Linked DNA regions of Halorhodospira halochloris. The protein of the gene in region 1 interacts with the protein of each later gene in a pairwise test. Links are inferred from orthologs where the notes say so. Each region holds a gene or a part of one and is shown on either strand. Other genes may lie near its edges.

What was found. Proteins that work in one complex are often made in the same cells at the same time.
Region 2: the proteins of HH1059_RS06820 (region 1) and HH1059_RS00530 interact in binary tests that used the Escherichia coli proteins (3 or more experiments, as listed by UniProt). The link is inferred for Halorhodospira halochloris from one-to-one orthologs.

Annotation. Positions count from the first base shown.
Region 1 is NZ_AP017372.2:1,491,359-1,495,510, forward strand. Bases 653-3,574 are described here. They hold HH1059_RS06820 (ABC-F family ATP-binding cassette domain-containing protein), read left to right. Parts: upstream 653-1,108; coding sequence 1,109-3,040; downstream 3,041-3,574. Other genes in these bases: HH1059_RS14140 (ATP-binding cassette domain-containing protein), read left to right, coding at 653-1,107; HH1059_RS06825 (cupin domain-containing protein), read right to left, coding at 3,350-3,574. Also shown: more of HH1059_RS14140, read left to right, coding at 1-652; more of HH1059_RS06825, read right to left, coding at 3,575-3,718; HH1059_RS06830 (hydrolase), read left to right, coding at 3,955-4,152. UniProt on the Escherichia coli protein: Genetic data indicate it may be involved in ribosome assembly or function.
Region 2 is NZ_AP017372.2:108,861-112,827, reverse strand. Bases 616-3,967 are described here. They hold HH1059_RS00530 (2-oxoglutarate dehydrogenase E1 component), read right to left. Parts: upstream 3,657-3,967; coding sequence 816-3,656; downstream 616-815. Other genes in these bases: tatC (twin-arginine translocase subunit TatC), read right to left, coding at 3,683-3,967; odhB (2-oxoglutarate dehydrogenase complex dihydrolipoyllysine-residue succinyltransferase), read right to left, coding at 616-726. In the rest of the region: more of odhB, read right to left, coding at 1-615. UniProt on the Escherichia coli protein: E1 component of the 2-oxoglutarate dehydrogenase (OGDH) complex which catalyzes the decarboxylation of 2-oxoglutarate, the first step in the conversion of 2-oxoglutarate to succinyl-CoA and CO(2).

The DNA.
Region 1 (4,152 bases):
AATGCCGGCAGCTTTGCCGAGCTCGATGAGCTCGAACGGGACTACTTAACCGCCCACCAAGCCCTGCAGGGGCTGCGCCAACAGCTGCACGATTGTGTCACCAACTGGCCACAGGGGCGTGAGCAACTAAGCGCCGCCTTGGGCGATTTCACTACTCACCTGCGTGGCCACATTCAGCAGGAAGAGCAGCTGCTCATACCCCGCGCGCGCGAGCTTCTCACTCCAGCAGACTGGTCCGAGATCGCTGCAGCCAAAGATCAATACGACGATCCTCTCTTTGGTGAGCGGGTTCGCGAGGAGTTCCGCGAACTACGTCACCACATTATAAATATCGCCCCCGAGCATGTCGGCGGCCTCGGCATCCAGCATAAGACCCGCATCGAGCCGCAGACACACGAGCAGATCCTTACCGTAAGCTCATTGAGCACCTCGTATGGGCGCATCCAGGCCCTCTATGACGTCGATCTGTCTATCCGCAGCGGCGAGATAGTCGCGCTGGTAGGTGCTAACGGCGCCGGCAAGAGCACCCTGCTAATGACCCTCTCCGGTCTGCAGCCGGCGGATTCCGGGACTATAACTTATCGCCATCACGATTTGACCCGCATGCCGGCGCACCGGCGGGTTCACGAGGGAATCGTACAGATCCCCGAGGGCCGGCAGGTGTTTCGTGATCTGAGTGTCCACGATAACCTGCTCATGGGCGCTTATACCCGAGGGCGCGATGCGCAGGTGATGACGGATCTGGACAACATCTATAGCCGCTTCCCGGTACTGCGCCAAAAGCAGCATCAGCTTGCTGGCATGCTCTCCGGCGGACAACAGCAGATGCTCGCTATCGGCCGCGCCTTGATGGCCGCACCGCGCCTGCTTCTACTCGATGAGCCGAGCATGGGCCTAGCCCCGTTGGTTGTTGAAGAGATCTTTAACATCCTGCGCGATCTCAACCGCGAAGGCATAACGCTCTTTCTAGTCGAGCAGAACGCCTCGCAGGCGCTATCGATCGCCGATCGCGGCTACGTCCTCGAGGCCGGCAAGGTAGTGCTATCCGGTAGTGGTGAGCAGTTACTCGCAGATGATAAGGTGCGGGAGGCGTACTTAGGTCTTTGATATGATTCAGCTGCGCAATATAACCCTGCGCCGCGGCACCGAGGCGCTGTTAGAGCAGGTGAGCACGAGAATCTACCCGGGCCATAAAGTCGGTCTGATCGGTCCCAATGGCTCGGGCAAAAGTACCCTGCTGAGTATGCTGCGCGGCGAGCTGGCCCCCGATAGCGGGGAGTTCTACCTGCCCAGGGACTGGGAAATAGCCTCAATGGCCCAGGAAACTCCTGCTCTGCAGCGCTCAGCAGAGGATTTTATTCTCGATGGTGACCGCCGCCTGCGTGCCGCTGAGCAGGAGTTAACCGACGCACAGCAAAGCGGTGACGGTGAGCGTATAGCTCTCGCCCACAGCAACTACGAGGAGGTCGGCGGTTACAGCGCCCATGCCCGGGCCGGAGAGCTGTTGCATGGGCTCGGCTTCAATGCCGAGGATGGCCAGCGCAGTGTTGCCGAGTTTTCCGGCGGCTGGCGGGTGCGCTTGAGCTTGGCTCAGGCCCTGATGTCGCCATCAGATCTGTTGCTCCTCGACGAGCCGACCAATCACCTCGATCTGGAGACTGTGCTCTGGCTCGAACAGTGGCTGCGCCGCTATACGGGAACACTGATCATAATCTCCCACGACCGGGATCTGCTAGATAATGTCATCGACTCGGTGCTGCATATCGAGCACCGCGACCTTAATCTATACAGTGGCGGCTACACCGCCTTTGAACATCAGCGCGCCGAGCACCTCGCCCGGCAGCAGGCGATATACGAGAAACAACAGCGCGAAATTGCCCACATGCAGCGTTTTATCGATCGCTTTCGCGCTAAGGCGAGCAAGGCCCGCGCGGCGCAGAGCCGTATTAAAGCCTTAGAGCGCATGGAGAAGGTGGCACCGGCTTACGCCGACTCGCAGTTCCAGTTCCGTTTCCCGCCTGCCCCGCAAGCAGCCAATCCTTTGCTTACCCTGGAGGGAGCCAAACTAGGCTACTCTGGAGCAGTTATACTCAGCGAGGTAACCCGCAGTATCGCCTACGAAGATCGCATCGGCCTGCTAGGCCCCAACGGGGCAGGCAAATCTACCCTGGTACGTGCCCTCGCCGGAGAACAGCCGCTGCTCGCCGGAGAAACCTACCGGGCCAGCGGCCTGCAGGTTGGCTATTTCGCTCAGCATCAACTCGAGCAACTCGACTGCGAGGCTAGTCCATTGCTGCATTTGCAGCGCATTGCGCCACAGGCAACACCACAGCGGCTGCGCGATTTCCTCGGTAGCTTCGCCTTTCGGGGCGACATGGCGACTTCCCCGGTAGGTAACCTATCCGGCGGCGAGAAGGCGCGTCTTGTGCTGGCCTTAATCGCCTGGCAACAACCTAACCTGCTCTTGCTCGACGAACCGACCAACCATCTCGACCTGGAGATGCGCCACGCCCTTAGTCTAGCCCTGCAGGATTTTGCTGGTGCAGTTGTGGTTATATCCCATGATCGGCGTTTGCTCGCCGCTACGGTTGACCGCTACTGGCTGGTTGCTAACGGCACGGTTACTGATTTCACAGGTGATCTTGACGATTACCGCGACTGGCTCACCGAACGCCGACGCGAGGCTGCCCGTGAGAATACATCCACTACCCGAGAAAAGGCGGCGGGCGGCCAATCTCAGAGCAGCGGTGACGGCCGCAAGGCACAGCGGCGCCGTGAAGCCGAACAGCGGGCCGCTCTCAAGCCGCTGCGCGAGCGCGCTGCGCGGCTACTCAATGAGATCGAGCAATGTGACCAAGAGCTTAAAGAGATTGAACAGCGTTTGGCCGATCCGCAGCTATACGAGCAACAAGACGGCCAAGGCAGGCTCACTGCGCTTATGCAGCAGCAAGGGGCGCTTAAGCGCCAGCGCGAAGAACTGGAGATGGAGTGGATGGAGGCCGAAGAAGAGGTTGAACAGGCAGCTCGTAAGTTAGTCTAATTGCTCGCAAAGCCCCTTATGTACGGACAACAGAACAGGCACTGAGGGCGAGCGTAAACCAAGCAGCTTAGTCGTAAAGTTCTCTGATGGGCGCCGTCCATGGCACTATCTGGCAATTATTAGGGAACCTCTAAAAGCCTCCCCGGCGCCATTATCTGCCCCGGTGTGGAGGTCTTGGCGCCAGGGATGGCGCCATGAAGCCTCCAGGGATGGATTCACGGCGTCCTCCACACCGGGGCAGATAATGGCGCCGGGGAGGCTTTTAGAGGTTCCCATTAGCCTTGCCCTAGCACCGCTTAATGATCGTGATCAGACGTCTTCGCTCTTATCAGCGTGCTCTGTGCCCGGGGCGTGCTCGGGCGGGCAGTAGGTGGTGTATAGCTTCAGCATCCCTGAGCCGGTGTTGATGAAGTTATGATAGACGCCAGAGGGAACTATGCTGACATCCCCCTCTTGAACCTCGTAGGTCTCACTGCCAATCTCGGCCCTGCCACTGCCGGCTACGAAGTAGAGCAGCTGATCGTGCCCCTCGTGTGTTTCGGCACCTATATCCTCCCCTTCGGGGATGGCCATCACCACCAGCTGAGTCTTCTCGCCGGTCCACACTACCTTGCGGAATTTATCATTCTCCAGCGCCATTTGGGCGATGGGTAGAGTCAGTCGGGTCTCTTCGCTCATTTTTCTTCCTTATGTTGCTTATTCTGGCCAAGCTAACGATAAACGTGTTTATATTCTGACATCATAAACAACCCAAGTACAGTGGGACGCCTCTTAAAACTCCTCCCGCTGAGCTGGAGCTGCTTAGGTGTGGAGGACACCGTGGATCCATCCCTGGAGGCCTAATGGCACCATACCTGGCGCCTATACCTCCACACAGATGCAGCCAGACCTGGGGGCGGGTTTGGAGGTCTCTAGTGACGCATAAGGTTTACAACAATATGACAAGAGGCAGTTTTTCCCCAGCCTGGTGGTTGCCAGGTTGCCACAGCCAAACCATGTTCCCTGCCGTATTTAGGCGCGCACCGCAGGTAAAGCTGATCCCAGAAAAGCTGGAATTGCCGGATGGAGATTTTCTCGACTTGATGTGGGGACCGCCCGGCAAGGGGCTAGCA
Region 2 (3,967 bases), 1.4 Mb from region 1 along the record:
TGGCTGCATATCCACTTCGTTAAATGTGGTCAGCATAGCGGCCGTGCGTTGCGCCTCAACCAACCGCTCAGCTATGCGTTGGCGCAGCCGCGTCATCGGCACCCGCTCCTCGGGGCGCTCGCCCAGCGCTGGTGCAGCTGCTGCAGCCTGAGCCTCAGGGCCAACTGTCGGTTTACCCTGTTCAAGGTGACGGAGCACATCTTCCTTGGTAAGCCTGCCGTCCTGAGATGACGCCTCGATTAGCGACGCATCCAGATCATGCTCCATGACCAGACGCCGAACTGCCGGGCTGAGATCATCCAGATTGACCTGGTTGGGGGCTTCCGCCGCTGGATCAGTCTCTGTTTCATCCGCCTCTCTAGCGCCTGGCTCTGCACCGCGATCATCACTCTGAGCTGATGCGGAGCCGGCTGAGCCACTCTGCGGCGACTCCTGATTCTTAGCCGGCGTCGCCTCCGGGGCGACCTCCGTGACGGAGCCAGGGCCGTTATCATGTTCTACAGCGCCGAGCACCTCGTCTGCGGTAACCACTTCTCCGACCGGTTTGTGAACCGGCCCCAAGACCCCATCTGCCGGGCTTGGCACCTCCAACACAACCTTATCTGTCTCAAGATCGACGAGGTTTTCATCCCTAGCAACCTTATCACCCGGCTGTTTATGCCAGGCAACTACCGTCGCCTCAGCCACTGATTCAGGCAACTCCGGGACTTTTATCTCCACGCTCATGGGGCTCCCCTTGCTTGCTTAACTGCGGCTCCGGTAACTGCTCCAGATACCAGCCAGGACGCTACTCTAAAGCCTTGCCCTCTTTGTTCCTAGACAGACTCTACACCCAGGGCTCTATCAACCAACTCACGCTGCTGCTCGTGGTGCAGTTTGGGATAGCCTACCGCCGGTGATGCAGCAGCAGGGCGCCCGGCATAGTGCAACCTTTGATCGCCAACCAGACAATTTAGTATATGGTGATTGGTGGAATACCACGCACCCTGATTCTTCGGCTCTTCCTGACACCAAACCACTACTCTTGCTCCAGGGTAACATTGACTCATTAGTTCTTTGAGTGAGCCTTCTGGAAATGGGTAGAGCTGCTCGATGCGCAGGATCGCAACCTTCTCGAGCCCGAGTCGGCGGCGCGCCTCAAGCAGATCGTAATAGACCTTGCCCGCGCACAGCACTACCCTCTTGCACTGTTGAGGATCTATCGGGTCGATCTCATCGATAACTGTGCTGAAGCTACCCCTAGTCAAGTCATCAAGACTGGATGTCGACAGCTTATGCCTAAGCAAGCTTTTTGGTGTCAGGACGATCAGCGGCTTACGGAACCGGCGCAGCATCTGCCGGCGCAGCATATGGTAGAACTGAGCCGGCGTCGATGGTACGCATACCTGTATATTCTCCTCGGCACAGAGCTGGAGAAAACGCTCGAGGCGTGCAGAGGAGTGTTCCGGACCCTGGCCCTCATAGCCATGCGGCAGAAACAGTGTCAAGCCGCTAAGCCTGCCCCATTTGGCCTCACCAGCGGCAATAAACTGATCAATTACCACCTGGGCGCCGTTAACAAAATCACCGAACTGCGCCTCCCAGATGGTTAAGGTATCGGGTTCGCTCGTGGCATATCCGTACTCAAAGCCCAGCACCGCCTCCTCTGATAGCAGCGAATCGATAACCACGAAGTCCTTGGGCTCGGTCGTGACATCTTGCAGAGGCGTAAAGGTGGAGCCATCGGCCATATTATGGAGGACCGCATGGCGATGGAAGAATGTACCGCGCCCAGAATCTTGGCCGCTCAGCCGCACCCGGTAACCGTCTTGCAGTAGAGTGCCATAGGCCATGGTCTCAGCGAATCCCCAATCAAGCGGCAAAGCCCCCGCAGCCATCTTCCGCCTGCTCTCGCGAATCGCTGCAACGCGTGGGTTGAGTTCAAAGCCCTCGGGCAGAACATCGAGTATCGCCTGCAGGTCTCGCAAGCGCTCCTGACTTACTGCAGTATCGACCGATTCGTGCCAACAGCCATCGAAAAACCGGTGCCAATCGGCCACAAACTCATTCCGCACCCCGGTTATGATGTTGGTGGCGACAACTTCCCTGTTTTCAAGCGCTGCCCGGTAGTCGCCGACCATCTCTTCGGCCTCATTGGCACCAAACACTCCCTCCTCAGCCAATTGCTGGGCATATAACTGGCGCACAGTCGGACGATTGCGTATCTTTTGATACATCATAGGCTGGGTGGCGGCCGGCTCATCCGCCTCGTTATGGCCGTGGCGGCGATAGCAGATCATATCGATAACCACGTCACGGCGGAAGGTGTTGCGGTAATCCAAAGCCAGCGCGGTGGCAAATGCCACCATCTCTGGATCATCACCGTTGACATGGAAGATTGGAGCCTGGACGATTTTCGCTACCTCAGTGCAGTAGAGGCTAGAGCGCGTATCGAGCGGATTTGAAGTGGTAAAGCCGATCTGATTATTGATTACCACATGGACTGTGCCGCCGGTGTAGAAACCCCGCGCCTGCGACAGCTGAAAGGTCTCCATTACCACACCCTGACCGGCGAATGCAGCATCACCGTGAATGAGCACCGGTAGAACCTGCCCGCCCTCATCATCTCGGCGCCGCCGCATGCGCGCCCGGCAAGAGCCTTCGACCACCGGATTAACTATCTCGAGGTGGGACGGATTAAATGCCAAGGCTATATGCATGGGGCCGCCAGGAGTTTGGACATCGGAGGAAAAGCCCATATGGTACTTGACGTCACCTGAGCCATTACCGTCGCGCTGGTAACGCCCTTCAAATTCCGCGAATAGATCTCCCGGATCCTTACCGAGGATATTGATCAGCACGTTAAGCCGGCCCCGGTGGGCCATGCCCAGCACCATCTCCTTGATGCCCTGAGTCCCGGCGCGCTGGATCAGATCATGCAGTAACGGTATCAGGGCATCCCCACCCTCGAGAGAAAACCGCTTCTGGCCAACGTACTTCGAGTGCAGATACTTCTCAATCCCTTCCGCGGCAACCAAGCGCTCGAAAACCTCCTTTTTGCGCGCCGTACTCAACCGCGGTTGTCCCCTGCTCCCCTCAACCCTTTGCTGGATCCAGCGTTTTTGCTCGGTATCCGTTATGTGCATATACTCCGAGCCCAGCGCACCTGAATAAACCTGCTGGAGCAGAGCAATGATCTCGCGCAGAGTCATGCGTGGCTCTGCGTATAACGAGCCGGTGTTGAAGGTTTCGTCCAGATCCTCCTCGCCCAGGCCGTGGAAAGCCGGATCGAGATCTGGCACTGGGGGTTTAGGGCGCAGCTGCAGGGGGTCCAAATCGGCCGCCTGGTGGCCGCGAAAGCGATAAGAATTGATAAGGCGCAGCACTGCGGCCTGCTTCTCCGCAGCATCAGGGCTAAGCTCAGCAACACCTGCACCACCCCGGCGCCGCCAGCCGGCACGGCCATAGCGCTCGAAGCGCTTGCGCACCTGGCTGTGAGGGACGTCCTGACCGTTGCCGGCGGAGCGCTCTAAGGCACGGAAGTAGTCACGCCAATCGGCTTCCACGCTCTCAGGGTCGGTGAGATAAGCCTCGTATAGGCCCTCAATGTAACCGGCATTGGCCCCGTGGAGGTAGGAACTGCGCAGCTTTTGCAGGAAACCGTCTTTTGCGCTCATATATAAACTCTAACTCAGCTTTGCGACTACGACCCCCGCGCAGCCTGCTTTGAATCTTTATCACCCACCAGCCGCGGCCGGCCCGCTAACAGAATACCTATCTCATAGAGCAGCCACACCGGTATCGCCAGCAAGACCTGGGAGAGCACATCAGGTGGGGTCAAAAGCATTCCGAGCACGAAGGCCCCCACAATCACATACGGCCTCTTAGCGGCCAAATCCTCGCGAGTGGTCACCCCGGTGCGCACCAGCAATATCGTAGCAATGGGCACCTGAAACGCGACCCCAAAGGCAAAGAAAAGGGTCAGTAC